DNA from 2 places in the Bacillus mesophilum genome. Region 2 is predicted to be linked to the other one. Evidence: riboswitches for the same ligand, from Rfam matches in the RefSeq annotation. Region 2 holds a riboswitch; the other holds the start of a gene.
What was found. A riboswitch is a leader RNA that binds a small molecule or an ion and turns the genes downstream of it on or off. The one in region 2 is predicted to bind thiamine pyrophosphate.

Region 1 (15,967 bases), 750 kb from region 2:
ATGTGCCGGGCCAAGAAGGTAAGGTGTTTTCAAATATTGGCGGGGAGATCGATATCCGTCCGACTTTGCTATCGCTATTAGGTATTGCGAATGTTGACACACCTTCATTCGGCCAGAATTTAATGACGCGTGATCATGATCAGCCGGTCATTTTCCGTGATGGATCTTTTGTGTCTGATCAGCATATTTATATCAATAATGTCTGCTATGAAAAAAATAGCGGCGAAGAAGCCGAAGAAGGTGCATGTAATTCTAATTTAGAAAAGGTAAGAGATGAGCTAAATATGTCAGATGAAATTTTAAATGGAGATTTATTGAGGTTTTTAGATTTATAAGAAAAAAGGAGAATCGTTTTTCGAACGATCTCCTTTTTATTTTCAGCAGATTACACTTCTTGAAGGATCTCTTTTGCTGTTTGTTCTGCTCCATTGTCTGCCTCTATTTTAAAATGAAAGGTGTTATATATTTTTTGCCGGTCTGTGAAAATACGGTGAATTTCCTTTTCTGTTTTTCCCTGCAGCAGTGGTCTTGAAGGCACTAAAGAATCCAGTCTCTGCTTCCAAACATCCCAAGAAACGGAAAGGTAAAAGACAGTTCCATTTTCCATGCAGGTATTTCTGATTTCTTCCTGCAAAAAGGCACCTCCACCTAATGAAACGACCTGAATTTCTTTATTGCTGCAAATTCTTTTTACTTGATCAAGTTCAGTACGGCGGAATTCCTGCTCTCCGTAATGCTTAAAAATCTCAGTCGTTTTTAGATCATACCATTTTTCTATTTCTTCATCGACATCGATAAAAGGAACTTTTAGCTCTTTGGCAATTATTTGTCCCACAGTTGTTTTACCAGAACCCATAAAACCTGTTAAGATAATTTTTTTATGCATATTAAGCGATGATCCCCATTTCCTTTTACATTTTAAGAGAATTATAATATAGAAATAATTTGCTGTAAAAATAAATAGGATGATAACTCTTTTTTATCTTCCAATATAACCAAGCTGGTATTCAGATGCCAGATGCCTAAAGAAAGCGCTCAAAGTATATATCAATATCTGTATAGATAGGGATTATCAGGGAACATTATAAGAAACGAATATATAGGTGAGTATGTGAAAATTTTAGCTATTGATGGCGGCGGAATACGGGGTATTTTGGCGGTCACCGTCTTAAAAAATATTGAAAAACAATATAAATGTAAGATTGCAGATCTATTTGATGTTTTTGCTGGAACCAGTACAGGTGCCATTATTGCAGCTGCTGCATCTGTAGGTAAGGAAATGGAAGATGTTTATGAAATTTATCTTCAGCATGGTGAAAAGATTTTTGAAAGACACGCCACAGTTGGTTTATTTAAAAGCATTTATACAAACCATCATTTACGAAAATATTTACAAGATGCCTACGGAGAGACATTGCTTTGTGAAGTGGAAAAGCCATTGCTTTTACCAGCGGTCGATATTCATAAAGGAAAGCCGTATGTCCATCGCTCACATGTACGCAGTCCTGGAGAGAAAAAGGAAGATATTAAACTGTGGGATGCCGTGCTTTCATCCTGTTCTGCACCGGTTTATTTTCCCCCTAATGAAATGCAAAATAAACTTTTAGCCATTGATGGCGGCTTATGGGCAAATAATCCAACATTAGTTACGATCACAGAGGCACTCAGTTTTTTTCATCAGAAACTTGAAGATATCCATGTTTTATCGATTGGGACCGGACTGCAATCTATTCCTTTTAAGGAAGGGGAAGGCAGAGAATGGGGTGCTCAAAGCTGGCTGCCTTTTCAATTTCCCTCTCTAAAAATGACACCGAAACTTCTTGATCTTGCACTTCATATTTCTTCTGAAGCTATTTCATATCATTGCCGGCACTTGCTGCATGATCAATATTTACGTCTCAATGCCGAGCTGGAAAAAGAAATGCCATTTGATGATGTGTCATTTTCACATGAACTGGCTCTTATGGGAGAAAAGCTATATGAGGAGCAAAAAAAGGATATAGAGGAATTTTTAGAAAAGACATGACGTTTGCAAAATAATACAAAAATGTTATGATAGTGTTGAAAAATGAATACTTCTTACACTAGGGGTGTCTTTATAAGACTGAGATGGCAGTCATGCCAAACCCTTTGAACCTGATCCTGTTAACACTGGCGTAGGGAAGTGCTATAGATTATAATCTGCTGATCTATACATATCCGCCGCTCGTGTTTACATGAGTGGCTTTTTGTTTCTATGGAGTCATTTTTTTAGCCAATGGATCAGAAATCAAAATATTTTAATGTGGTGAAAACTTGAAAATTTAAAATCTGCTGGGGGCGCCAAATTGGCTGAGAAGAACCCTTTGAACCTGATCTAGTTAAGACTAGCGTAGGGAAGCAGTTAACATAAGTGCACATGTACTGTTTGTTAACCGCTTCTGGTATAGGAGCGGTTTTTTATTTTAAGGAATAAGCCGTATTCATTTAGAAAATGAGCTGCTGGGAGGGAAGAGATTGGCTTATGTAATATGAAGATTGACACTAATTAAATATGAAGGGGGAAACAAAAGATGATGAGCAGTACAAAAAAACTAACCATTACTGCATTTATTGCAGCTATTACGACGGTTTCAAGCAGTCTTATTTACATACCGGTAGGATTTGCAAAAATCTTTCCTATTCAGCATTTTGCTAATGTGCTTTCAGCTGTTTTGCTTGGCCCATGGTATGCAGTTATTCAAGCTTTTCTTTCATCAACTTTAAGAAATATGCTGGGAACTGGCAGTATTTTTGCTTATCCAGGCAGTATGATTGGCGCCTTTTTAGCAGCTATTCTTTTCACCAAAACTCGTAAACTCAGTTTTGCTGCAGCAGGTGAAGTGGTTGGAACAGGCATATTAGGCGCAATGGCAACCTATCCGATTTCTGTGCTTTTCCTTGGACAGGAAGCAGCGCTATTTGGGTTTGTGCCGGCATTTATCTTCAGCAGCTTTACAGGTGCTTTGATGGGTTACGGATTATTGAAAGTAATGGTGAAAAATAAAGCATTAGGGGGCATTTTACAATGAAAACAGCATTGACGATTGCAGGCTCAGACTCAGGCGGAGGTGCCGGTATTCAAGCGGACTTAAAATCATTTAGCGCAAATGGCGTTTTTGGGATGTCCGTTATTACTGCTATTACAGCTCAAAATACACGGGAAGTGCGTTCTGTACAGGATATCGAAGTAAATATTATCAGAGATCAAATAGAAGCTGTATTTGATGATATTACGGTTGATGCCGTAAAAATCGGGATGCTGTCATCTGCATCCACAATTGAGACGGTTGCACAAGGCTTGCAAAAATATGCGCCGTCTAATATTGTGCTTGATCCAGTCATGGTTTCAAAAGGCGGTCATCATTTGCTGAGAGCAGAGGCAGTGACTTCTTTAATAGAACACATGCTTCCGATCGCAACTATTATTACCCCTAATATTCCAGAAGCAGAGGTCATTCTTGGTTATCCTATTTCAAACAAGAAAGACATGGAGAAAGCATGTGTGGAGATTACAAAACTTGGCGCCAGATCGGTGTTGTTAAAGGGAGGGCATATGAAAGGGGATCCAGATGATTTGTATTATGATGGAACCGATTTTCATTGGATTAGCGGCACGAGAATTGAGACAAAAAATACACATGGCACAGGGTGTACTCTTTCTTCGGCAATTGCTGCTAACCTTGCTCGCGGGTTTGATATGCTTGAAGCGGTGAAGCGAAGCAAATCATATATACATATGGCGATTGAGCATAGCCTTGATATAGGCAGGGGTCATGGTCCAACAAACCATTTTTATGATTTATACAGAAAAGCAAATATGTATCAGGAGGCAGAGAAGACATGGAGCAACTGAGCGTAAATCAAATTTTCAGAGGCTTGGAAACTGGGAAACCATTAATCCATCAAATTACGAATAATGTAACCATTAACGATTGTGCAAATGCAACATTGGCTATAGGTGCGTCTCCAGTAATGGCTACAAGTATAGAAGAAGTTGAAGCGATGGCTGGACTTGCAGATGCTCTTGTGATTAATTTTGGCACCATTACAGCCGATATGTATGAATCCATGGTGCTGGCAGGAAAGGCAGCAAACAGAAAAGGGATTCCAGTCGTTTTTGATCCGGTTGGCGTAGGCGCTACTCCATATAGAACCCAAAAGGCAATGGATTATATGAAAAAAGTGAAGGTGGATATTGTAAGAGGGAATGGAACGGAGGTTTACGCACTTATTGGCGGTCAGGCGAATACACGAGGTGTTGATGCTGGTGAATTATCCTTAACTCATACTGAATTAGCAAAGCTGGCTGCTGAAAAGCTAAATGCCGTTATTGTCATAAGCGGTAAACATGATGCCATATCAGACGGAACTAGAGTGGCAGAAATCGAAAATGGTGATATTTGGTTAACAGCAGTGACAGGCACTGGATGCATGACAACCTCTCTAATTGCATCTTGTGCAGGTGTTTCTGAGGATTATTTCTCTGCAGCAGTTGTTGGAATGGGCGTTATGAGCCTTGCTGGAGAGCGAGCAAGAAGAAAAATTTCAGACGGCGAAGGCATTGGCACGTTTAAAGTAAAGTTAATGGATGAAATCTTCACCATGAATGAAACTGTCTGGGAGAGAGAGGTTATATTGCGATGAAAATGGATTATAGCGTTTATTTGGTAACGGAAGAGTCCCGTGATTTAAAAGAATTGCTTTTTATTGTAGAAGAAGCGGTTAAGGGCGGTGCAACCATCGTGCAGCTTCGTGAGAAAACGAGTGAAGGCAAACTATTTTTCGAAAAAGCCTTAGAGTTAAAAAGGCTTTTAGATCAATACGATGTTCCTCTCATTATAAACGATCGAGTTGATGTAGCTTTAGCAGTTCATGCGGCAGGTGTACATGTTGGCCAATCAGATATCCCTTTAAAAGCAATAAGAGCCATTGTCCCAGATTCCATGGTTGTAGGTGTTTCTGTTTCAAATCCAGAAGAAGCACAGGCAGCACAGAGAGATGGGGCGGACTATGTAGGTGTTGGCGCTGCATTTCCAACTGCTTCAAAAGGAAATGCAACCGTGCTTCCTCCAGGCATGCTTGAAAAAACAGTTCAATCTGTCACGATTCCAGCTGTTGCAATCGGAGGCATCCATCTTGGGAACATCACTCAGCTCAACCATATAGACCTTGCAGGAGCTGCAATCGTTTCAGCGATCATGAATGCACCATCTCCACGTGAAGCAGCAGAACAGTTTAGAGAATTGCTGCTCGGCAGAAAAGGATCTAAAGCGGAAACTATTTGAGAAGCCTAAATGATAAAGAATATCAGATAATATAGTCTGTAGAAACCGTTCCTCTGGCTCTTTGTCCATTGATTCCTGTATACTAAAGGCTATCAATTGTATGGAGGGATATAAATGAGATTAAAGGATAAAAAAGTCATAGCACTTGTTGAGAATGAATTTGAGGATCTAGAGCTATGGTATCCGATTTTACGGCTTCAAGAAGAGGGAGCAACTGTTGATTTAGTCGGGCAAGAGGCAAATAAACAGTATATTGGAAAATATGGCGTCCCTGCGCAATCGGCATATGCTTTTACTGATATCAAAGCAGAGAATTATGATGCTATTCTGGTTCCCGGCGGATGGGCGCCAGATAAGCTAAGACGTTATCCGGAAGTACTGAAGATGGTTCAGCATATGGATGAAAAGAAAAAACCTATTGGACAAATTTGTCATGCTGGCTGGGTGCTTATTTCAGCAAACATTTTACAAGGAAAAAAGGTCACCAGCACACCTGGAATCAAAGATGACATGACAAATGCGGGTGCTATATGGAGTGATGAGGCAGTCGTCACGGACGGCCATATTGTGTCCAGCCGCAGACCGCCAGACTTGCCTCCTTATGTTAAGGCATTTGCGGATGTATTAGCAGGTCAGGAATAATCTAACGTACATTCAATCATATATGACTTACATGTAAGGTCTGTTCCTAATTAGAGGAACAGGCTTTTTTTGTGGAAAATGACGGTAGCATTGGTAGGGTTCAAACGTTTGAGCAGGTGAATAGGTGTTCTCTCAATTTACATGAAAGGCCAAGGAAATTCGTTTCATCGTTTTTTTAAGAAATTCTTAAGATTTTTGCTATCCATTTGTTAAGATTTTTCTAGTAAGATAGAAATTAATTAAAGTAGTGAGCAGGAAGAAGGCAGGGCAGAATGATGGCAAAGTATAATGTGCTGGTTGTGGATGATGAGAAGGAAATCCGCGATGCAATTGAAATTTATTTAAAAAATGAAGGCATTACGGTGGTAAAAGCAAGCGATGGAGTGGAAGCATTAGAAATACTTCAGCACAGCGAAATCCACCTTATAATCTTGGATATCATGATGCCAAGATTAGATGGAATTGGAGCAACATATCAAATTAGAGAAGAAAAGAATATCCCGATTATTATCTTAAGTGCGAAAAGTGAGGATACAGACAAAATCTTAGGGCTGCAGGTAGGTGCAGATGATTATGTCACCAAGCCTTTTAATCCAATGGAGCTAGTTGCACGCGTAAAATCCCAGCTGCGCAGATATGTAACCTTTGGGAATTTTGAAGGAGCAAAAAAAGAGATTAACCTAAACGGATTGACATTAAATACAGCTGCAAAGGAAGTCTGTTTGAATGGGGAGTCCATAAAGCTGACACCAATTGAATATAAAATAACAGAGCTGCTGATAACAAATGCAGGCACCGTTTTTTCAATTAATGAAATTTATGAAAAAGTATGGAAAGAACCTTGTTATAACGCAGAAAATACGGTTGCTGTACATATTCGCAAAATTCGTGAAAAGATTGAAATTGATCCGAAAAATCCAAGATATTTAAAGGTGGTTTGGGGCATTGGCTACAAAATGGAAAGGTAAGTTCCTTATCTTTATTTGCTCCATACTGCTAGCTTATGGAACGAGTGGATTATTCACTGCTATATTGTATTCAAATGAATTCTTTCATAAAGACAATTATTTTCAAACCGATGAATTTCAAATGGATTTGGGCGAGTTTGCAGCTCTACTAAATATATATGAATTAAACAACATCACACTTGAAGAAGCAAAAGAAAATATTATGGTCTCTAAAGAAGACATAGAGGAACATCGATACAGATACGGAGAACTGCAGGAACAAATTGATAATATTACGATGCAATATGAAGAGCGGATTCAAACGGCATTAAATTCAAATAATCAGAAGGCTGCCAATGCGTATATTGAAGAAAGAGACAACAAGATAAAAGACATCACCCAAAACTTCGAAAGCGATGAATATGTAATACCAAAGGTAAAAGCTGAAAAAGAAGCAAAATTGGAACAATTTTATCAAGAAAAAGAGAGCTTTAAAGAACATTTTACTGATTCTGCTTATACATTTACCTATTACTTTGAAAACACGGTTACAGGAAAAACGTATACAAATTTAGAAGCTGAAGAGACAGCGGAAACTTATTTTACTAATGAACATACATACTTTTTCACTGATTATACAATTGGTGATGTGATGTCAGACTATTATATGCTGCCGCTTGGAGAGCTGCCAAGAGAGCTAGAACAGGTTGACTACAGTGAATTCAATGGAAAAATTGCTTTAGCCCGTTCTTTGCCAGATCAAAATCAATATATCTATGAAATGCATAAATTTGAAGATTTGCAGGTTCTGTTTATTTTACTGGCTGTAACAAGTCTTATTCTGCTGATTCTATCAATCGTAATAATCAGAAAATCGAAGCTTATTATCGCAGAAATTCATCAAATAAAGCAATACTATGAAAAATTTCCAATCGATACTCGTGTGATCCTTTGTATTCTAGCTTTTATAGGTGCATTTATGTCACTGGACTTTATCCATCACAGTACTCGCTACCTATTTGATGATAGCTATTTTCTAAACGAATTAATGGTATCCTTCCTAGGCTATTATATTTGTTTTTCACTCGCCATTATTCAATCCGTTTTCCTTTTTGGCGTTCTGACTAATCCTGCTGTGATTGCGGATGACTGGAAGAATGGAATCAGCTACCGGCTTCTTTCTGTATGCCGCAGATGGTTCAAGAACCTTAGGGGAAACATTAAAGGTGCCTTCTTAGAACAACCGCTGGGAACACAAGTCATACTCCTGCTCGGAAGTATTTTCTTTACTGGTCTATGTGCTTTTACGATGATGATTCATCCTCTTTTTATCATCATATATCTTCTTCTATTAGGAATTGTATGTATACCAGCGGTCATCTTGTTTGTGAGGAATGTCGGTACGCTTCAGCAGCTTGCAAAAAAAACAAACGAGCTAGCACAAGGAAAGCTTGGGGAAGATTTACATATTCCTGAACAAACAGATTTGGCAAACATGGCGAAGGATCTGAATGCGCTTAGACAAATTGTAAAAGCATCTCAAAAGGAACAAGCCAAAAGTGAACGGCTAAAAACAGAGCTAATTACGAATGTTTCACATGATTTAAGAACGCCCTTAACGTCCATCATCAATTATACAGAGCTGCTCAAGTCTCAACATCTATCAGACCAAGAGCGTGCCTCGTATCTTGACATCATTGATCAAAAATCGAAGAGATTAAAAGGTTTGATTGAGGACTTATTCGAAGTCTCTAAGATGGCAAGCGGTAATGTCGAGTTATCTAAAGAAAAGGGAGATTTAGTACAGCTGCTTCATCAGGCGATTGCCGAGTATGATACAGACATACAAATTTCTAATCTTCAGTTCAGATTATCAATTGCAGAAAGCCCTGTATTCGCGCTAGTAGACGGGCAAAAAGTCTGGCGGGTTTTCGATAATTTAATATCAAATATATTGAAATACTCTCTTGAACATTCACGCGTTTATATATCGCTTTTAGAAGAAAATGATCAGGCTCAGATTACATTTAAAAATATCTCAAAATATGAATTAAATGATGAAAGTGAAGAATTATTTGAGCGTTTTAAAAGAGGAGATACTTCACGGCATACGGAAGGTTCAGGATTAGGCCTTGCCATTGCAAAATCAATCATAGATTTGCATGACGGAGAATTAGTCATTGATACAGATGGTGATTTATTTAAAGTAAGCATAGTGCTTCAAAAAGTAAATATATAAAAAAGTAGGGACCCTTATGGACGAAGATTATTTCAATGAATTATATGAACGTTATTTTCATCGGCTTTATCACGTTGCCTATCGAATCACTAGAGATCAGCAGCTGGCTGAGGATGCTGTGCACGAAACATATATCAAGGCGATTAAGAAAATACAATGTGTTGAAGATTCAAAAAAGATAGGGGCTTGGTTATCTGTGATTGCTGCAAGAACTGCGATTGATATAATCCGAAAAGAGAAAAAAAGCAATGTAATGTCTATGGAGCATATTCACCTTGAAGCAAGTTCGCTGCAGACAGATCATAATGTTGTCGAAAATGATGTAGAGGCATCATTATTTAATCAGAATTTATATAAGGCTATTCATCAGCTTTCAGTACATTACCAAACCATTCTGCTATTAAAGCTTCAAAAAGGGTTGAAAGAACAAGAAATCGCTGATCTCCTGCATATAAATCAGAATACCGTAAAAACTCGCTTGTATCGGGCCAGACAGAAGCTAAAGATTCTAGTCAACAGGTTAGAAACAGCATAAAAAAAAGAGGGGATCCCCTCTTTTTTTTGTGTTTATGTTTATCTCTTCAATTAAGAGGTAAATGGATTATGTTTCATCTGCTGAAATCCATTGCTGAGACCATTTTTCAACCTCAAGTAAGACAGGCTCTAAAGAAATGCCTTTCTCTGTTAAAGAGTACTCAATAATCACAGGGGTTTCAGGGATAACTTTTCGTTTAATAATTCCTTGCTTTTCCATTTCTTTTAATCGCTCTGATAAAACTTTTCCGCTAATGCCTACAGATGTTTGAATCGAACCAAACCGTTTTGGACCAGTTAGAAGCTGATGTATTAACAGAGCCGTCCAGCGTTGGCTTAAAATTGAAATGGCTTTTTCAAAGCGAGGACAAATGTCAGTTTCTTTCATCATTCGTTCACTCCTTATAGCTTTATTATACCATTAAAAAAACAGAAATAAAATTACATTAGATAATAAAGTAACTTGACAATAATAAATTTATAAAATATACTTTGTTACATAAAGTAACTTATTGATAGAAAGAATGGAAACACCTTTTATTCAGCAGTTGCTTACATCTAAGTAACGGATTTCCAGCATGAGTTTTTATCGTTAAAAAAAGGGAGGAAATAAAAATGGCAAATTTAAAAATTGGAATTATATTAGGCAGTACACGTGAAGGAAGAGTAAGTCCGCAGGTTGGTGAATGGGTAAAAGGAATTGCTGAACAGCGCAGTGATGCAGATTATGAAATCGTAGATATTGCAGATTACAACCTGCCGTTTTTAGGTACAACTAGTGAAGCAGAAGGTATTAAAAAATGGTCGGAAAAACTTACTAGCCTAGATGGATTTGTATTTATTGTACAAGAATACAACCACAGCATTACAGGTGCTCTTAAAAATGCCTTAGACTTAGCACGTGATGAATGGCATAACAAAGCAGCAGGAATTGTAAGCTATGGCTCAACAGGTGGAGCACGTGCAGCAGAACATTTGCGTGGTATTCTAGCTGAACTTCAAGTTGCCGATGTTCGCACACATCCAACATTGTCCCTATTTACAGATTTTGAGAACTTCAGTGAATTCAAACCAGCAGATCTTCATCTTGACAATGTGAATACCATGCTGGATCAAGTGAATGCTTGGAGCGGGGCTCTTAAAACATTACGATAAAATACTTTTAATAGCACAAGAGGAAAAAGCAAGGGAGAAGTTTCCCTTGCTTTTTTGTTCGCTTAACAACACTTTGTAGGATTAATTCAGCAGATAATGTAATAAAACTGGGAAGAAAAATTAGGATAGTAAGACTTTGCGCAAAGGTAACTGTAATAGCCTTTTTCCAAGAATTTCGTTTAGGGTAAGTGTTAAAAACTCTCTGAAAGAAAAGAAATCTGATCCACCAGAACAGCAGAGTATAAATAATCATAGTATTAAATATATATGAATCTTAATTCGATTCTATCCGTATACATAATCAGTCCATAGGTGATGGTATGAAGAATGAGATAATATTATGGAGAGGCAAGAATAATGGGGATGAAATATGGTATAAAATAATTTACGGCAGTCTGGCTATAGGCGGTTTGCTTGTCATTGACACTATTGTTTGTTACTTTATCCTTCTATGGAGGGTAAAAGGCTAAACAAGTCAATTGTTCATCTGATAAATGTCTTCAAACAATTTAATCTTAAAATATATCACTAAAAGATTTAAATAAGTCAAGCTTCAGCAGCAGTCTAAAATCATGGATATTCTACATATATTGTATAAAGGAGTTGTAGTGCGTTTTTCGAATACAATAACACTTCTTATGGTAGAATAAAAGACTAGCTGCAAGGCACTTCTCTTCTAAAGAGCATTTTTTATAAATATTGATTTACGAGTGCACCAGCCAGTCAAGGGAGAGATTAGTGTGGCACAATGGGAGATTGCGATTGATTCACTTTCTAAAATTACAGTTTTATCAAATCCAAATAATGAACCAGTAACGATTATCGGACAAGTAGAGGGTTTAAAGTGCATCGGAGTCGGAACAGATGCTGCCGTTTTTCAATTTTTAGATGCACCCCATTATGCATATAAGGTTTATGCAAAGGATAAAATTGATAAAGTTAAGGCAGAAGCAGGTGTTTATGAACAGATAGGAGAATCTCCATTTTTCTCTACTTATTATGGTTCTGGGGAGTTTTTCATTGTTTTAAGTTATGAAGATGGTAAAACACTATATGATTGTGTCCTCCAGGGTATTCATATCCCTAACCAAGTTGTAGAGGATGTTGAAAGTGCCAGAGATTTTGTTCGAAGTAAAGGGCTGAATCCTCGAGATATTCATTTGAAAAATATATTGCTGCAGAACGGTAGAGGAAAGATTTTAGATGTATCCGAATATATTCAATCTGGTAATGATTTAAGATGGGAACATCTAAAAAAAGGATATGAAGAATATTATCATCTAATTGATGGAAAATCGGTTCCGTTTTGGGTCGTGGAAACTGTCCGAAAATGGTATCACCAGCAAAATAAGTATTTTCCTTTCTTTGATGACTTTCTGAAATTAGTTCAAAAGCTTAATTTTATGAAATAGGGTTGGTTAATAATAAAATATAGATTGTATTATTTTAATAGAAAAGCATCGATATTAACGTATTGATGCTTTTTTACATAGATTATTTTCATACAAGGCAGGTATTAAAAACAAAGAATGATAATGATATGTTAAGCTGTTAAATATAGTAAATGAGTAAGTGCTTATGATTCTTGTTATTAAGATCTATAGGGGGTCGGAGGTTGTTAGGTGGTTCTGGTAAAATGATTTTGGAAAATAAGGGGGTGCATAAAAGTTGAGACAAATGCGAGGAATAATACTTGAAGGATACTCAAATTCAGGTAAAACATCGATTTTAAAAGAATTAAAAAAACTTCATAGTCATGATCATAATAGTGAACGCAGTGTTATTGTTCTCAGTGAACATTATTCGCAAGTATTACACAGGGTGAATGGAACGTTAACATCACTTAATCAAGATGAACATCTTAACCTTCTTACCGATAGGGTTAAGATGCTAAAACAATTAAGTATGTGGGCTAAAGAAGTTGGAGATTCACACCGTTCCAAAGGGATTTTTTTCATTCTTGAAAGATTTCATTTAAATCATCGAACGGCGTTCTCCAATTCGGCATTTCATAAATTGAATGAAATTGAGGCAGAATTGTTTGGACTTGGTGCAATGTGTGCTCTTCTTACCATTTCCACCGAACAAGCGGAGAATAGATTAAAGAGCAGAAACCCGGAACATTGGAGAAGTAAAACAGAAAAAGAAACGCAATTAGAAGTTGATCATCTAATACATACACAGCATATCCTGAGACAACATGCAAATAATTCAATAATTCCTACTCTTGAATTAAACACTGATCAGCAAGATTGGGAAAGATACGCAAAGATCATTTATCCTGCTGATTAGTCAAGAAGCTGTAAACTTTTAGAGGGAATTATTTGAATTTTATGTTAATATAATACTATTAAAGAAAGGTGGGGTTTTTTATGGTACATGATATCGGAATAAAGTTAAACATGAAATTAAGGGGCAGGCTTTTCGAGTAATTCATAAGGAATGCTCGGAAAGTAACTTTATAACTTGGAGGAGCATTCATGTTAAATAATCACGGATTCGATTTATGGGCGGATCAGTACGACAAAACGGTTCAAATTAGTGAAGAAAACAATCAGTATCCTTTTGCAGGCTACAAAAAGATACTAAATGCTATTTTTAATGAAATTATGCAGCTTAAACATGCAAAAGTTTTAGATATTGGTATGGGTACAGGCGTACTTTCTAGTAAACTATATGATTATGATCATTTAATTGATGGAATCGACTTTTCAGCAAAAATGATTTCAATTGCTCGATCAAAAATGCCAGCCGCTACATTCATAGAGTGGGATATTTCAAAGGGTCTTCCTAGAGAGAAAATGAGAAATGAATATGATTTCATTGTCAGCACTTACACGCTTCACCACCTGACAGACAATGAAAAAATCAGTTTTATAACGGACTTGCTTTCTGTTCTGACTGATGACGGCAAGATCTTAATAGGTGACATTGCTTTTGCCAGCAGGGCAGAACTGGAGCAATGCAAGCAGGACAATCAGCTGAACTGGGATGATGATGAATTTTATTTTGTGTATAACGAAATCAAAACACCGCTGGAGCATATATGCAAATGCGAATTCGTACCCATTTCTCACTGTGGTGGTGTATTTATTATTTCGAAGTAATCTCCGAGGGGGCAGCTATTTTTAGCTGCTCTTTTTATGCTGGGTATTTATATAAATAGGAAAAGATTTAGAGAAAACAATTCTTCTATAGCAGTGTAGTTTCTGTGATTTAGATCGTATAAATTGTGAACCCTGCTGCTCAGGTTAATCGTCTTTATATAAGCATTCATGAAAAGGAGGGAAGTCTGTGGATCTAGATAGAAACGAGCTTGCTAGTGAGTTCAATAGCATTGTAGAACTATATGTAAATGATATTAGAAAGATCGTTTTCTCATATGTAAAAAACCAACATACAATGGAAGATATCACTCAAGAAGTTTTTCTAACAGCTTATAATAACTTTCATACTTTTCGAGGTGAGGGTTCCATTAAGAATTGGCTGCTTAGGATAGCAGTCAACAAATCAAAGGATTATTTAAAAAGCTGGCATCACCGAAAGGTTCAAATGACTCACATTCAAAAAGCTCTTAATACACATGTGTTTAACGAGCTGGATATGACTCAGACTGAAATAGAACAGTTTGCAGAATTGATTTCAAAAAAATCTAAACAGACAAAGAAAGAAAAGAAACGTTTGAAAATCCTTTTACCAGCTGCTGCAGTATTATTTCTCGTTTATTTAACAGGTATTCTTCTAAGTTTGTTCATATTTTAGTCGAATAATCAAACAGCTTTCATAGAAGAGAAAGCTGAACTTATTTACGGAGAGCCCATTGTCATTCCGGAAATAGAAGGGTTTGACATTCTATTTTCTGCTATTACGATGCTTCCTGCTCAAAATGATCAACCCTCAAACTTAACGATCTCCTATGGGAAAGAAAAAGGTGAATTAGATTCTAATTTTAACAGTGAAGAGAAGAGGAAATCATGGGAAGAACAGCAGGATCGATTGTGTCACAGTGACGCCCCGGAATTCCTCGAAATATGTCGAAAATAAAAACCACCTCTCTTATTTAGAGAGGTAGCAGTGTTCATCAGTTTACTATTATAGCGTATAAGGCTTCATCTAAGGTTTTATATTGAAAATCAAATCCTGATTGAACCAGTCTTTCGGGCACTACCCAGCGGCTTTTTAAGACTAGCTCAGTTTCTGTTCCTATAAAAACAGCACCAAGTTCAAGCATCCATTTAAAAGCCGGAAGACCAAAGCTTTTTTTCATGTGTGCCCTTATTAATCGCATCTGCTCAATGTTTTTTACTGGGTGGGGTGCAGAGCAGTTAAAAACTCCTTCCAGATGTTTATTGTCTCTTAAGAAAAGAGTTATTTGAAAAAGGTCTTCAATGTGAATCCAGCTGAACATTTGGCTGCCGGATCCCTGCTTGCCGCCAAGACCAAATTTCACTAGATTTACATAAGGTGTCATAACACCGCCGTCAGGTCCGAGCACGATCGCAATTCTTAGGGCTGCTTGTCTCGTTTTTGGCAACTGGAAAGAGAAAAAGGCATCTTCCCAAGATGTGGCTACATTTACTGAAAAGCCAGAGCCGATTTCACCTTCTGCTTCGGTCATGGGCCGGTCTTCAGCATGACGGTAGATGGTTGCGGTGCTCGAATTGATCCATAGCTCTGGGGGATTTTCACATGCCTGCAGGGCTTTCCCTAATATATTTGTTGTCTCCGTTCTGGAGGTCAATATTTCTTTTTTATTTTTCTCATTGTAGCGGCAGTTCACCGATTTTCCAGCTAAATTAATGAGCATTTCTGCGCCTTCTAACGCGGAAATGATCTCTTTTTCATTATTCCAGGCAATAGCAGGGGCAGTTCTGGCAATGATGATGACTTCATAACCGAGTTCTTGAAATTTTTGTTGAAAATAAGTGCCAACAAAACCTGTTCCTCCAGCTAAGACAACCTTTTTCAATTTCTCCACTCCTCACTCTTTAGCTTTTTTGTATTTTGGATGGATTGTTGATTTTATAAGGAACAGCTTCTTCTATTAGAAACTCTTCTTCTGCGTCCTTGCCTTGAGGCAGCTTTTTCTTGACAATTTTTCCGTCAAATTCGAGCTGATCACCAGGAGAAAGCTCCCATTTCTT
Region 2 (15,967 bases):
TACACCGACGGGCGGATTAATATCCGGAATTAATTTAAGGGGTATATTAAGAAGTGAAACTCCTCCTAATACAAGCACTAATACCATTGTTACAATTGTAAATATAGGTCTCTTTATGGAAAACTGACTTATTTGCACCTAATGTCCCCTCTCAAGTATGTATCATAGTCTACCTTTACTATATAAAAAGCTAGACTATAGATGCAAGGAACAGGCAATTAACAATTGTTGCGATTTTATGACAAATATAAAACCTGCCAATTGGAAAAAGGACGCAGACAGAGGCTTAGTAGCGCTTATCCTACCTTCCTAAAATGAGCACTGCGTCCGGGCTCTTCTCTATTGCTCATTTTTATTTTTTAAAGTATAAAAAGAGACTGGGAGCTTCTCATGAGCTCACAGCCTCTTTTCTTAGTGAAACGATTTTCCTTTTAACTGTTCTTTTTAATCGTAAGTCCCGTGATTCCATAAAGGATCGTGAGAACTGGAGACAACAAGCAAAAGAACGCAAATGGCAGATATTCCACGGTTGACACATCTAAAACACCTGTTAGGAACACGCCGCATACACTCCATGGAACTAATGGATTAATAACCGTACCTGCATCCTCTAATACACGCGATAAATTTTTCAGGTGCAGGCCCGCTTTCGTAAATGCGTTTTGAAACGTACTGCCTGTTAGCAAAATGGACAGATACTGTTCACCAATTGTTATATTAATTCCAATTGCCGTACAAGCTGCCGCAGTAATAAGAACAGGAATTTTTTTCAAATGGTTTTGGATGCCCTTTAATAAGGACGGAAGGATCCCAAGCTTAATAAATAGACCCCCTAACCCCAAAGCAAGCAATACAAGAGAGATAGAGAAAAACATGCTTTCCATTCCGCCTCTGTTCAGAAGTGAATCAACTTGTTCTACCCCCGTATCAGATTGGAAACCTGCAAACAAAATTGTCATTAAGGAAGAAAAAGAAAAATCCTTTTGAACGAAAAAGGCCAAGGCAGCTGCTGAAATGACTCCAGCAGAAAGAGTTAAAATAGAAGGCACCTTTTTGATTGCCAGTATAGCTAAAATCGCAAAAGGAATGAGAGAATACCATTTAACAAAGCCTAAATCCTTTAACGTCTCTTTAAATAAACTAATCGTCTGAAAATCCGCAGAAGCTTCCTGTGGGGAAAGAACTGCAAAAAAGATAAAGGACAATGCAAAAGCAGGAATTGTTGTCCAGGCCATGTTCTTAATGTGTTCAAATAAATCTACTTTTACAATCATAGATGCCAAATTCGTTGTATCAGACAGCGGGGACATTTTGTCGCCAAAAAAGGCACCAGAAATAACTGCCCCCGCAGTTATAGCGTCTGATAAACCTAAAGCATTGCTGATACTCATAAACGCTACTCCCAAAGTCGCTGCTGTCGTAAGCGAACTGCCAATGCTTAGACCAATTAGACTTGTAACAATAAAAACAATTGCATAATAGAATTGGCCATTTACGGTCTCTAATGCCAGATAAATAAAAGTAGGGATCGTTCCGCTTGCCATCCAGCTGCTAATTAACATGCCAATGAAAAAGAAAATAAAGATGGCGCCGATTCCAGACTTTGCTCCTTCAAATATCCCTTCTTCAATATTTGAAACTTTCACCCTTTTGCATAAACCATAAAGAATCAATGTTATGATGGCGAAGATAATCGGAATATGAGGAGTTACCTCTAAACCGATAATCGAATAACTAACTCCCCCTATCACCAAAATAGTGATGATGATTGCTTCCCAGACTGATATCTCTTGTGCTGACTTAACATGCTGCATAAAAATCCCTCCACAATACATTCAAGCATTTCCTTTAAGTGTCCTTTTAAGAGAACGACTAGAAATAGATGTACTTGTACTTTCTTCAAAATTAGCTGCTGTGCCGTATTATTAATAATGCTTCTAATTTATACTTTCCGAAAGTGCAAGCAAAAAAAGCCGAGCTTTTCCCCTGTAAATATAGGGACGAAATAGCTCCGCGTTACCACCCTAATTGATAAACATGGACTTTCAGATGAAAACCATTACTTTATCCACTTCATTAGTTAATGTCATTTTTGCACAGTTGTACTTGGAAATAAAGGCTGCCTGAATTTTCACCGTCTATTCAGTCTCTGGCTGCTGCATACCCATACTCTACTCTTTGCTGCTGACATTGCCTATTCACTTTTTCACTTAAACGCTTTTAGGTATTAAAGTATTATTTAATAATTAAACTATATCTGCTCCCTTTTAATGTGTCAAGAATTTTTTAAGGAATGCAAATTAGCATAAATAAAAAAACCGAAAGATTAGAAAAACGTTTTTCTAATCTTTCGGATATATAGTCTGGTTCAAAACTCATGTCCAACTCTTTATTTTACGACTGAGTGTCCATTGGATTATATAATGCTACATCTGGATTTTTTTCTTGGAACCAGCGTAATGCGAAATCATTTTCAAATAAAAATACGTATTTGTCATATCGATCTTTTACAAGTAAACTGCGTGAACTGGAGAGATTTTCATTTATTTCTTCTTTTTCAACCCAGCGCGTGATTTTAGAACCTAAGCGTTCCATATACACTTCAGTATTGTATTCATTTTTCATGCGATGTTCGAATACTTCAAATTGCAGCTGTCCAACAGCACCAAGCAGGTATTCATCTGTTTTAACACTTTTAAATAGCTGAATGGCCCCTTCTTGGACAAGCTGTCCAATGCCTTTATGAAAATGCTTTTGCTTCATCACGTTTTTTGCTGTTACACGCATAAATAACTCAGGCGTGAATTGCGGCAATCGTTCATATTGGAAATTATTTTTTCCTACTGTCAATGTATCGCCAATTTGATAGGTGCCCGGATCATAGATACCTATAATATCTCCGCTTACAGCTTCATCTACCGTGCTGCGGTCATCTGCCATAAATTGAGTCGATTGAGCTAACTTGATCTGTTTGCTGATGCGTGGAACATTTACATTCATGCCTCTTTCAAACTTACCAGAACAAATGCGCAGAAAAGCAATCCGGTCACGGTGAGCAGGATTCATATTGGCTTGAATTTTAAAGATAAAACCTGAGAAATCCTCTGACAATGGATCAATTTCTCCTGACGTAGAATTACGCGGCTGAGGAGATGGTGCAAATTGCAGATAAGACTCTAAGAAGGTTTGCACGCCGAAATTAGTCAGCGCAGACCCAAAAAATACTGGCGTTAATTCCCCGTCTCTTATGCGCTCTCTAGAAAATTCATTGCCTGCTTCGTTTAACAGCATAATTTCTTCTAAAGTCTGTTCATATAAGCCAGATTCCTTTAAATTGTGGGCTCCCGCTATCTCTCCCTCATCATTCAGAGAAATAAAGCGCTCATCCTCTTCTACACGGAACTGTTCAATCCGATTATTGAAACGATCATAAATGCCCAGGAATTCTTTACCCATTCCAATCGGCCAGTTCATTGGATATGATTCGATTCCCATCACTTCTTCAAGCTCTGCAAGAAGTTCCAATGGTGTTTTCCCTTGGCGGTCGAGTTTGTTAATAAATGTAAAAATAGGAATACCTCTCATCCGGCAAACCTTAAATAACTTTAGTGTTTGATCTTCTATCCCTTTTGCAGAATCAATGATCATGACTGCACTATCAACAGCCGTTAATGTTCTATATGTGTCTTCACTGAAATCCTGGTGACCAGGTGTATCCAAAATGTTGACGCGAGCTCCATTATAATCAAACTGCATGACACTTGACGTAACAGAAATTCCACGCTGCTTCTCGATTTCCATCCAGTCGCTGGTTGCGTATTTACCAGTTTTCTTTCCCTTTACAGTTCCAGCGTCTCTAATCGCTCCGCCAAATAACAGAAGCTTTTCGGTTAATGTTGTTTTGCCTGCATCCGGGTGGGATATTATAGCAAATGTTCTTCTTGATAAAACTTGATCTTTTAAATTTTTAGACATGTATCTTCCTCACAACTTTCATTTGTCATACCCTCAATTGTATCGTCCGCCGCAAGAGTTTGCAATCCTCTTTTCCTGACAGTGTTTTTCACGTCATTCACATGCTTATCCTTTACTTTAATGGGTATACTTCTAGAAGTTTGTTTCTTCAGTCACTGGTATCTCTATTTTAAACATATTCACATGTTGTCAGTCCGTTTGTACATAATACTACTATTGCAGCTTTGAATACTTTATTGAGGTGATATTATGAATTTCATTTGGGGCCTTTTTGGAATCATTGTCGTCCTTGGCATCGGCTTCCTTTTATCAAATAACCGCAGCTCCATAAAGCTCAGAACCATTTTATCCGGGTTAGCGATTCAAATTCTCTTTGGCTTTCTGGTTCTAAAATGGGAAACAGGAAGAAGCGTATTAAACTGGTTAACAATGCGGGTAAATGATATTATCAGCTATGCAAATGAAGGAATTAACTTTTTATTTGGCGGCATTTTTACGGAACAGTCTGGCATTACTTCCGTTTTTGCTTTTCAAGTATTACCGGTTGTTATTTTCTTTTCGTCTTTAATCTCTGTACTCTACTATCTAAAAATTATGCAATTTTTTATTAAGATTCTGGGTGGAGGTCTTTCTTGGCTCTTAGGAACTCGTAAAGCAGAATCTCTTTCCGCTGCCGCAAATATTTTTGTGGGACAAACGGAGGCACCCCTTGTTGTCAAACCCTATATTGCCCGCATGTCTCAATCTGAGCTGTTCGCAGTAATGACGGGGGGACTTGCATCCGTTGCCGGTTCCGTTCTGATTGGATATTCACTGCTTGGCGTTCCATTAGAATATTTAATAGCTGCCAGCTTTATGGCTGCCCCTGCTGGTCTTGTAATGGCCAAGCTAATTTTGCCAGAAACAGAGGGCATAGAAGAACCTCAGGAATTTGAGATGGAAGATGACAAAGATGCAGCGAATGTCATTGATGCTGCCGCAAAAGGAGCCAGCGTAGGCCTTAACCTTGCTCTTAATATCGGCGCAATGCTCCTAGCATTTATCGCCATTGTTGCTCTATTGAATGGTCTTTTAAGCGGAATCGGCAGTCTATTTGGATATGGAGATATTTCAATTGAGATGATCTTAGGCTATATCTTCTCACCGCTTGCATTCGCAATCGGAGTACCATGGGACGAAGCTGTTACAGCAGGGAATTTCATAGGACAAAAGCTTGTTCTAAATGAATTTGTTGCATATTCAGCTTTTGCACCTGAAATCGATCAGCTCACAGACAAAACCGTTGCTATTATTAGCTTTGCTTTGTGCGGATTTGCCAATATTTCCTCTCTAGGCATCCTTTTAGGCGGACTTGGAAACCTGGCACCTAATCGCCGTGCAGACATTGCAAAGCTTGGCATAAAAGCTGTTATTGCCGGGACACTTGCTTCTTTGCTTAGTGCAGCAATTGCTGGAATGTTATTCTAAGCACTCTTTCTATTCAGTCAAATGAATCATATATGAAAATAAAAAGGTAATTGCTTCTGAATTCGCAATTACCTTTTTATATTATTTTTTTAAATAATAAACGATCGATTCATACGGCCGAAGCTTTATCTCGGCAAACGGTTCTGGAGAGTGCTCATAATTTGAAAGCAGTATCTCAGCCTTATAGCCATCAATATTTTCTTCGTCCGGCAGCTTAAAGGATGCCGAATCAGTATAAAAGTTGTTGACTACAAGCAATTTATCATTTTCTCCATTGCGAATATAAGCAAATATTCGCTCATCGTTTTCAGCCAGCAGCTGATAGTCACCTGTTGTAATTATGTCAAACTGTTTACGAAGGCTGATTAGCTTTTGGTAATGATAAAATACGGATTCTTCATCTTTTAATGCATTTTCTGCATTAATATTTTCGTAATTTCCTGCTACATTAATCCATGGAGTGCCGCTTGTAAAACCTGCATGAGGCTGACTATTCCACTGCACTGGTGTACGTGAATTATCCCGTGATTTGCTCTTTAGGATCTCTATAATTTCTGCCTCACTTTTCCCTTGCTGCTGCATAAGTTTATACATGTTAAGTGATTCAACATCTCGATACTCATCAATAGAATCAAAGCCCGGATTGGTCATCCCAAACTCTTCTCCCTGATAAATATATGGCGTGCCTTGCATCATATGAATGGTTGTCGCAAGCATTTTAGCTGATTCACGGTGATACTCCTTGTCGTTGCCATAGCGTGATACAACACGCGGCTGATCATGATTGCACCAGAAAAGAGCATTCCATCCGCCGCCTTTATGCATGCCTGTTTGCCATTCAGATAAAATTTGCTTCAGCTTAATAAAATCAAAATCCGCTAGAGCCCATTTTTCGCCATTAGGGTAATCTACTTTTAAATGATGAAAATTAAACGTCATGCTAAGTTCCGTCTGGTCTGGGTTTGAATACTTAATACAGTGTTCAATACTAGTAGATGACATTTCACCCACTGTTAAGGAGTCATATTTTGAAAAAACGTTTTGGTTCATTTCCTGCATGTATTCATGAACTCTCGGCCCATCTGTATAGAACTTACGGCCGTCACCTGGAGGAATGGACCCATCATCATCGGCAAAGCTCTGATCCTTTGAAATAAGGTTGATAACATCCAGTCGAAAGCCATCAATACCTTTCTCAAACCAGAAATGCATCATATCATATAGCTTTTGGCGCAGTTCTTCGTTTTCCCAATTTAAATCTGCCTGAGTAACATCAAATAAATGCAAATAATATTGGCCGGTCTGTTCATCAAGCTTCCAGGCAGAACCTCCAAACTTAGACTGCCAATTATTTGGCTCGCTTCCATCTTCCTTTGGCTCTTTCCAAATATAATAATCTCTGTAAGGATTATGGCGAGATTTTCTCGCTTCCTGGAACCAGTCATGCTCCGTCGATGTATGATTGACAACAATATCCATGATTACTTTAATGCCACGTGCATGAGCTTCCTTCAAAAGACTTTCAAAATCATTCATTGTCCCATATTCAGCTTGAATACGGAAGTAATCGCTAATATCATACCCGTTATCTCGCTGAGGAGAAGCATAGATGGGCGTAAGCCATAAACAATCAACACCAAGCTCCTTTAAGTAATCGAGCTTATCAATAATTCCAGGCAAATCTCCTACACCATTTCCAGTCGTATCATTAAAGCTTTTCGGATAAATTTGATATACTACAGCTTTTTTCCACCATGGTTCATTCACTATTCATCACACCTGTTGTTAGTTTTATTGTTTCACCAAGATATTTTTCTGGTAAAGAATGATTCTGTAATGTTTTTAAACAAGCCTAAAACTCAAACTTGTATATACATGTTTCTGTTTTCGCTTTCATTTTAACTTGTATAAACATCTCAGTCAAATCATTTGTTACAGCTGATTCAAATCTCTGATTCTTTTTTATAAAAAAAAGGGTTTTCTACTTTTTCCTGAGCTGTGGTGAACAGCCTCTAAGGCGGTCTGCCTCCAGCAAGGCAGCAGCTTTCGTCTGTCATCAAATAACTATTCTGCTCTGCTTTTGCCATCTCCAGTCATATCGCTAAAATGCTGCTTAGCACTATTAAAAAGAAGCGCCTTTAAAAAAGGAGCTTACTTTTAATAGCAGCCTATTCATTTTTTATCCATCTAATAGTCCTTTCAAAACGTCCAAAGCAAAAAAGCTCAAAATAATTTTGAGCTTCCAGCATTATATTGTGAATTGTAGTATTTTACTGGTTAATCGTTTTGACAACGGCCATTTCTTTTCCAAAGCGATCTCCGTAATCGATAAACCCCAAGCTCTCGTATAAACCATGTGCCCCTAAATTTTCGGGATGATAGCCTACAACGAGCTTCTTTGCGTTTGGCAGATTGGACATTTTTGAAATCATTATTGAAGAAGCATCCTTACCAATGCCCTTACCCTGAAATCTATGATCAATCATTATTCTGTAAATCCAGTAACCATCAAGTTCTTCCGGTTCCGTATTATACATTAAAAAACCTGCAACTTTATCACCATAATATATAACAAACGGTCTTAATGACGGTTCAAATTTAGACTGCAGAATCGATATTGCATTGTTTTCTATAAATTTTTCTTGATTCTCTGTTATCTGCAATGAACAGCACTCATACCAGTTTTCTGCTGTTAATTCAGCCAATCTTACTATTTTGTCAATACTCAAAATTTATCCCCTTTCTAATATGGGGAACTGCTAATTGTTAATTAGACGTTACCCCGTTAGTGCATGCTGTATAAGTCATTAATTTATTTTTCATAATGAACGCCTCCTTGAACAATTGCTTTTTTTTTAATACTCCTCTATCCTATCACAGTTCCTTATAAAAATTACACAGATTATATGCACTCAAGCTCATTTCAGCATGACAAGATCTGTACAATGTAAAAGGACTTACATTTCGGGAAATGAAAAGGCTCAAATCACGAATGATCTGAGCCTGTATATCTGTGCTTATATTAATTTAAATTCTCTAAACTAAACTTAATCTTTACTTAAAGAATTCTTTGGTTTGTCTTTAGGTTCATCTTCATCAGAAGTTAAATCTTTTGCAGAGTTTTTGAACTCTTTCAGAGTTTGTCCAAAAGCACGGCCAATTTCCGGCAATTTTTTGGGTCCAAAGATAATAAGTGCTAATACTAATATAAGAATTAAACCTGGAATACCTATATTTGATAACATAACAACCACTCCTTTACTTGCATCATAGACGAAGATAAACAGAAATTCAAGTAACCCAGTAATACGCCCATATCAAAACCACCTATGTCAATGGCAGGTAAACCTGCTGAAGCTTCTTCTAAATCCAGGTCTCTCTTCCCTTAAAAACAAAAAGTAACATAGCTTCTGCCATGTTACTTTGCAAAACGGTGTTTTCCAATTTCACCTGTAACGGTTTGAGCTCTTAACCAGGTGCTATCCGTCAAATCCGGATTAAAGAAAAAAACAGCTTCGTTATTCCCTTGTCCCTCTAAAGCTATTGCCTCATTTACTGCCTTTTTTGCCTCTTTATCAGCTGGTTTATTAATGCTCCCATTGTCGACAGGCTGAAATTGTCTCTTTTCATAAATCACTTGCTTAATACTATCAGGAAATCGCTCATCTTCTACTCGATTTAAAACAACTTGAGCCACTGCAACCTTTCCTTTATAAGGTTCACCTTTTGCTTCAGCATGAACAAGCCGGGCAAGCAAGTCTTTCTCTTTCTTGGATATTGTATTAGGTATAATTAACTTATCTCCAGAATTAATAGCTTCTTCTGACAAATGATTAACTTCTTTTAATTCCAGCTCTGATACTGAGAATTTCAGTGCCACATCATATAATGTTTCCTGATCCTTAACCGTATAAATGGTAACAGAGTCCAGCGTTTCAGCATTTATTTTCTTTGGTTCAGTAAATGTATATTGGAATGAGACCATGACAATAGCAGCAATCATGCTTAGAACAAATTTTTTCATTCGTTCTCCTCCATTCATTATAGTCTCGGCACAACAGAAACTACTGTAACACATTGTTCAAGAATAGGACAAACTCAATCTTTTCCATGGTTAAAATGGTAAAATCTTCTTCCGCCATTTTTCTTGCTAAAAAATAAAAAGCTTTTTACTAGAAATTTCTTATTTTTTTGCTATAATGAAGACGTAATGTGGAACGCTAACCATTTTTAAACAAATACTTTACAATTATGTAAAGACTGAGACTTTTGAATATAATTTCATATCGTTTTATGTAGGGGAACCGCTCTGCGGTTGAGATTTCATTATATAATGATAACCCTTTGAACCTGATCTGGCTGATACCAGCGTAGGGAACATAATGTAATGCAATATTATGCTTATTTATTATGTCCCCTGGCTGCAGCAGCCAGGGGTTTTATGTTTATAAGGGAATTGTTCCATACTACTCATATGACATTAACTGAGATCTTCACGGTATGATCTGCACAATGAGGAGGAAATTATGAAAAAATGGATGTTAACTGCATCGTTATTAATGGTTTTAACGGCTTGCGGAAATAACGAAGATACGGAAAACAACAGCAGCAATGAAGCGGAAGAACTTGAAGAAGTGACAGTAGTTCTGGATTGGACACCAAATACAAATCATACTGGACTTTATGCAGCCGTTGAAAATGGCTATTTTGAAGAAGCAGGACTTGATGTCGACATTATTTTGCCTGGTGATGCTAGTGCAGATCAATTGATTGCTTCAGGCAAAGCAGATTTTGGAGTCAGTTACCAGGAAAGCATTACACAAGCAAGGGTTCAGGGTGTACCGCTTGTTTCGATTGCAGCTGTCATACAGCATAATACATCAGGCTTTGCTTCTCCTGTAGAAAAAAACATTGAGACTCCTAAAGATTTTGCAGGAAAAACATACGGAGGCTTCGGATCTCCAGTTGAAGAGCAAATCCTTGAATCCTTAATGAGATCTGAGAATGCAAGTGCCGATGATGTTACGATCTTAAATATTGGCAGTGCAGATTTCTTCACTTCAGTTGAAAGAGATGTTGATTTTTCTTGGATCTTTTACGGCTGGACTGGAATTGAAGCAGAATTACGCGGTATAGATTTAAATATGATCTATCCTACCGATTACTCGGAAAATCTGGATTATTATACACCTGTTCTTGCCACTAACGAAGATATGATCAGCTCTAATCCTGAAATGATTGAAGCATTTTTAGAGGGAGCTTCAAAAGGGTATGAATATGTAATTGAAAATCCAGCGGAAGCTGCTGACATTCTAATAGAAGCAGTTCCAGACCTGGATCCTGAACTAGTTAAGAAAAGCCAGGAATGGCTGGCACCACGTTATCAGGATGATGCCGATCAATGGGGAGTACAAAAACTAGAAGTATGGGAAAACTACGGTAATTGGATGTTTGAAAATGGATTGCTCGATGGCGAACTGGATGCAGAAAAAGCATTTACGAACGAATACTTACCAAAATAGGGGGAGAAAATCTTGGCTAATTCTTTAGTGAGTATACAAATCATTCCAAAAACTAAAAATGGGGAAAATGTCATTCCGTACGTTGACGAGGCGATTGCCATTATTGATGCGTCCGGCATCAAATATGAGGTACACCCTCTTGAAACTACTATGGAAGGTGACCTAGATCAAATTTTTGCGGTTATTAAGAAAATGAACGAAAAAATGATTGAGATTGGCAGTTCCAATGTTATCTCTCAAATCAAAATTCTATTCCAGCCAGATGGCATTACAATGGATACCTTAACGGAGAAATATAAAGGATGAATACTGCTTTAAAGAAAGGATGGAGACCAATACTTGTTCTCCTCCTTTTATTCTTATTATGGGAAGGGATTGTCAGGTTTGTTGAAGCACCATCCTGGCTAGTCCCGGCGCCAAGCCTGATTTTTCAGGAAGCATATAACGGCTGGTCTCAGTTTGCACCTCACCTGCTTTCGACGACTAGCTTATCACTATATGGCTTTGCGATTGGTGCAGCTGTTGGGCTTGCCGCTGCCTTTTTACTGCACATGCTTCCTTTTGTTAGAGAATCAGTTTATCCGCTTCTCATTCTGTCGCAAAACGTGCCAGTTATCGTACTTGCCCCGCTTTTGGTCATCTGGTTTGGATTTGGAATTCTGCCGAAAGTCATTGTCATTACTCTTGTCTGCTTTTTTCCTATTACGGTTGCTGCACTCGATGGGTTTAAACAAACACCTGCCGACTTAAAGCATTATATGAAAATGGCTGGAGCAACTAAACAGCAGCTTTTTTGGAAGTTAGAACTGCCTGCCGCTTTACCCAGCATCTTTTCCGGTATTAAGATCTCGGCAACTTATAGTGTAATGGGTGCAGTGATTTCAGAATGGGTTGGTGCCAGGATGGGAGTTGGTGTTTACATGACATTAGCGTCTTCTTCCTTCCGCTCTGATCGAGTGTTTGTTGCCATCTTCGCCATTATGATCCTCAGTCTTTTATTCTTCTCACTCATTAAACTTGTTGAGAAGCTGATGGTACGCTGGAAATGGAAGGAGACTAAAGCAAAATGACCGTACTATCTTTAACGAACCTATCAAAACGTTTTGGTTCTAATCATGTTTTAGACGGACTGGAATTGCATATAAAAAAAAGTGAATTTGTCTCAATCCTAGGGCCTTCCGGCAGCGGAAAAAGCACGCTGTTTCATATGATTGGCGGATTGCTGACTCCTGATGAAGGAACAATTTCTTTAAACGAAGAAAAGATTAACGGAATAACGGGGAAAATCAGCTATATGCCACAATCTCCATCACTGCTGCCTTGGAGAAGCATTTTAGATAACACACTCTTAGGTCAGGAACTTCAAGGAAAAACAGATGAAAGCCGTGCAAAGGAAATGCTGAAAGTAGCTGGTCTCGGAGAGTATTTAAACGCATACCCCCATGAGTTATCAGGAGGAATGAAACAAAGAGCAGCATTTATTCGTGCACTTTTAAGCCCGCAGGAATTAATGCTTTTAGATGAGCCTTTTTCTGCTTTGGACGAGCTGACACGATCTGATATGCAGCAATGGCTTTTGCAAATATGGGAAAAGCATAAACCGACCATCCTTTTTGTTACCCATAATATTGAAGAAGCAATTCTTTTATCAGATCGAATTGTTATTTTATCTCACCGTCCTGCCAAAATAAAAGAAGAAGTGATTGTTCCTTTTTCCCGTCCACGAAATGAACAATTGCCTTTATCTGAGGAATTTATTCACTTTAGACAAAAGCTGCACAAATTATTACAAGAAGAAAATAAGCAACCCTAATAAAAACAGGAAATTTCACCCAGTATAAAATAAACACTTCTCCCTATTCCTTAATTTGGAAGGTGGATTTAATCTATTAGTATACCTATCAGATGGGAGGAATATAGATGAAAAAAAGATTACTATGTTTGCTTTTAATTCTATTTGCCTTCACACCAACGATACAAGCAGAGAATTTGGCAAAGGACGCTGAAGGACCCGATGTAATAAAGCCTGATGCAGAAAGAATTTGCTGGTACTGTACAGAATACGAGTACTTTGGCGGTAATGGAATTCCTTATGGAAAACGCTGTATTGATGGTTATTGGAGCCCCATCTGTCTGGAGTTTTAAAACTCTATACATAAACGCTTAGTCTTAATTTGCTAAGCGTTTTTCTATGCTCAAAAAGGTCAGTTTTTATTGAGTCTTAAAATCAATATTGATCAGCCATATAGTAATCAATTAGGGACAATCATTCTAATCATATTTATAAACGCTTTTCCTTCGTCCCCTTCTAGTTTATACAATTGCTCGCTCCCCAATGTTTTAATAAAATATTGTTCATTTTCCTCCCAAAACTTCATTTTCAGCTGCTTATTTTCTGAAAACACAAGCATTATATCATACTTGGCAGCCGTTACAGGAAGATACTCTTCCTCCTTAGAATGGTTGATCATTTCAGTCACAATCTTAGAATAGGAAGGATCCTGTATAATGGACTGCCCCTTTGTATACGAATATTCAATAGCAGAAAACGCAGAGTCAGATAACGACGGCGAAACAACAATATATTCAATATTCTCAGCTTTTAAGGTCCCGACAGCAACCTTATCCTCCAGAATATCATCGGCAAAAATCATAATGTAACTGAACAGAAAACAAGCTGATATGGCAAAAATAGCGGTTAAAAATCTTGGGATAATATGGCGCTTCTTTTTCCTGCTGTGCTCAATGGCACGAATGATGCGGTGGCGGGTTTGCTGTTTTTGTCTATTTGATCTATTGATCCTATTTAATTCGTTAAAAGGTTCATCCATTCGAGAAGACTTCCTCATAACGCTCCCCCTTTTTCTCCAGCTCCTTTTTTAAAGATGCCAATGCCCGTGATGTTGTAATTTTAACTTTGTTTTCACTCCAATTCAGAATGGATGCTGTATCTTTAATTGAAAACTCTTTGATTTTCCTCAGAATTATTACTTCCTGATAGCTAAGCTTCAGTTTTTTTATCGCTTTGTATAAGACTTCAATTTTTTCGCCTTTTAAGATGATCTCCTGAGGGGTTTCACCTTGAGAGCCAAACTGAAAATGTTCAATCGGAATAAACAAAAAACGATTTTTCTTGCGCAGATAATCTATTGCAATATGACGAGAAATCTTAATCAGCCATGTAAAAATATGTGATTCTCCGTTAAATTGATGCATGTATTTGTACGCTCTGATAAAAGTATCTTGTGTGAGATCCTCCGCAGCTCCTTTTTCATGTACGAGAAGGAAAATATAGCTATAAATTTTATCACTGTATTCATCATAAATTTGTTCGAATGCTGAATCAGAAACTGAATTAACCAAATGGAAGCCTCCCCGTTTCTGTTATGGTTCCTGTAAAAATAAACATAATATTATGAATACTCAACAAGATACTACTACATTACCAATGATCGTTATGAAAATCCACCTATTTTTTACATTTTTTCATGTGTTTGTATCTTTTTTCCTGCAATACCTTAGCCACTTAATACGTTTGCCTTGTTTTAATAGTATTTGTCCATAATAGTACGAACGCAGTGTAACCTTTTTATTTTCAATCTAGTAATCACTTATTCAGCAAAAATATCAGGAAGATCGACTTAACTTTTATTACTTTCTAAACACTAGTGCTGATTGACCTACCAACCTCTATCCTGTTTCTTCCTTCCTGCCTGCTGTTTCATTTTTAATACCCTATTCTCCCTTTTTCTCATTTTTTCCATATTGTAGAAGCATCCCAAATGATTTTTTGCTATTTCTAGGCATGAATGTCTATTAATTTGTAAAAAGGTTGTTTATTAAGTCCTGATGCCAACATATACGGCTGTTCCCATTGTCTCATTTTGTTTTTATCGTTTTATAATTCGATATTTTCTGACAACTTGTGCGGTTTTTTTTCGATAAAGTCTTTGTATCGGCAATTGCAGGTACAGGAAAGGGGTGTAATGAGGTTGCTGCCGTAAATATGTATTTACAGGAGGGAAAATAATTTGAAGAGAAAAAGAGGTTTTCGATGGTTAAGTATTTTACTTACAGCTATTCTAATGCTCCCCCTTATGCTTCCAACCAGCAGTTTTGCTGAAGGCAATGGGTCACCTCACACTTCATTTAGAAAGGCAGCCGTAGAATCTGTACAAAAGAAAATCAGCAGCTCCTTATTAAAACAATTCAGTAAGGAAGACGAACAAGTAACATTTTTACTGAAATTTAAAGAACAGGCAGATCCTGCAGCTGCAGCTGTCAAAGCTGGAAAGAATGCTGTCAGTCAAAATGCATCTCCTGCAAAAGCAACTTATATGAAAAGATCTGCTGTTTTGTCCTCTCTAAGATCGACTGCAATTGAAACACAAGGTTCCGTAACAGACTTCCTTAATAAGCAAGAAGAACTTGGAAAAGCCAAGAATGTACAATCTTATTATATCGTCAATGCAATGGCGGTTACTGCAACCAAAGATGTATTAGAAGAACTGGCTAAATTCCCTGAGATCGAAAAAATCCTGCCAAACGAAACAAGACAGCTATATAAGCCAGCAAAAGAAAAGCAAAAAGCATCTCTACAAGTACAGCCAGCAAAAGATGCAGAGACAAATGCAACAGAGTGGAATATTGATCGTGTTGGAGCACCTGCAGTATGGGAAATGGGAGTCGACGGTGCTGGTACTGTCGTTGCCTCTATTGACACTGGTGTTGAATGGAATCACCCTGCTTTAAAAGATCAATATCGCGGATTTAATCCTGCTAATCCAAACCAGGCTTCACATGAATTTAACTGGTTTGACGCAACAGCTGGACAGACAACTCCTTATGATGATGATGGACATGGAACACATGTTACAGGGACAATGGTTGGAGCAGAACCTGATGGAAGCAACCAGGTTGGTGTAGCTCCTGGTGCAAAATGGATCGCTGTTAAAGCATTCACAGCTGATGGCGGCACAGATGCTGACCTGCTGGCAGCAGCT

Region 1: another riboswitch for thiamine pyrophosphate. It lies ahead of thiW (energy coupling factor transporter S component ThiW); the one in region 2 lies ahead of F7732_RS01025 (ABC transporter substrate-binding protein).

Annotation. Positions count from the first base shown of each region.
Region 1 is NZ_WBOT01000001.1:932,473-948,439, reverse strand. Features, by position in the region: gene F7732_RS04650 (LTA synthase family protein) at 1-335, shown strand, start outside; gene F7732_RS04645 (shikimate kinase) at 386-886, opposite strand; gene F7732_RS04640 (CBASS cGAMP-activated phospholipase) at 1,112-2,026, shown strand; TPP riboswitch at 2,077-2,180, shown strand; TPP riboswitch at 2,306-2,395, shown strand; gene thiW (energy coupling factor transporter S component ThiW) at 2,556-3,050, shown strand; gene thiD (bifunctional hydroxymethylpyrimidine kinase/phosphomethylpyrimidine kinase) at 3,047-3,874, shown strand; gene thiM (hydroxyethylthiazole kinase) at 3,862-4,665, shown strand; gene thiE (thiamine phosphate synthase) at 4,662-5,306, shown strand; gene F7732_RS04615 (type 1 glutamine amidotransferase domain-containing protein) at 5,421-5,948, shown strand; gene F7732_RS04610 (response regulator transcription factor) at 6,224-6,916, shown strand; gene F7732_RS04605 (sensor histidine kinase) at 6,894-9,134, shown strand; gene F7732_RS04600 (RNA polymerase sigma factor) at 9,151-9,669, shown strand; gene F7732_RS04595 (winged helix-turn-helix transcriptional regulator) at 9,736-10,056, opposite strand; gene F7732_RS04590 (NADPH-dependent FMN reductase) at 10,284-10,823, shown strand; gene F7732_RS04580 (serine/threonine-protein kinase) at 11,564-12,235, shown strand; gene F7732_RS04575 (TniB family NTP-binding protein) at 12,501-13,115, shown strand; gene F7732_RS04570 (class I SAM-dependent methyltransferase) at 13,304-13,930, shown strand; gene F7732_RS04565 (sigma-70 family RNA polymerase sigma factor) at 14,118-14,585, shown strand; gene F7732_RS04560 (TIGR01777 family oxidoreductase) at 14,905-15,792, opposite strand; gene F7732_RS04555 (hypothetical protein) at 15,812-15,967, opposite strand, start outside.
Region 2 is NZ_WBOT01000001.1:182,883-198,849, reverse strand. Features, by position in the region: gene F7732_RS01065 (efflux RND transporter permease subunit) at 1-138, opposite strand, end outside; gene nhaC (Na+/H+ antiporter NhaC) at 432-1,814, opposite strand; gene F7732_RS01055 (peptide chain release factor 3) at 2,395-3,975, opposite strand; gene F7732_RS01050 (NupC/NupG family nucleoside CNT transporter) at 4,225-5,442, shown strand; gene treC (alpha,alpha-phosphotrehalase) at 5,524-7,209, opposite strand; gene F7732_RS01040 (GNAT family N-acetyltransferase) at 7,713-8,171, opposite strand; gene F7732_RS01035 (twin-arginine translocase TatA/TatE family subunit) at 8,490-8,687, opposite strand; gene F7732_RS01030 (cell wall hydrolase) at 8,861-9,466, opposite strand; TPP riboswitch at 9,730-9,836, shown strand; gene F7732_RS01025 (ABC transporter substrate-binding protein) at 9,969-10,964, shown strand; gene F7732_RS01020 (thiamine-binding protein) at 10,977-11,270, shown strand; gene F7732_RS01015 (ABC transporter permease) at 11,267-12,034, shown strand; gene F7732_RS01010 (ABC transporter ATP-binding protein) at 12,031-12,777, shown strand; gene F7732_RS01005 (hypothetical protein) at 12,885-13,109, shown strand; gene F7732_RS01000 (hypothetical protein) at 13,217-13,813, opposite strand; gene F7732_RS00995 (RNA polymerase sigma factor) at 13,788-14,327, opposite strand; gene F7732_RS00990 (S8 family serine peptidase) at 15,050-15,967, shown strand, end outside.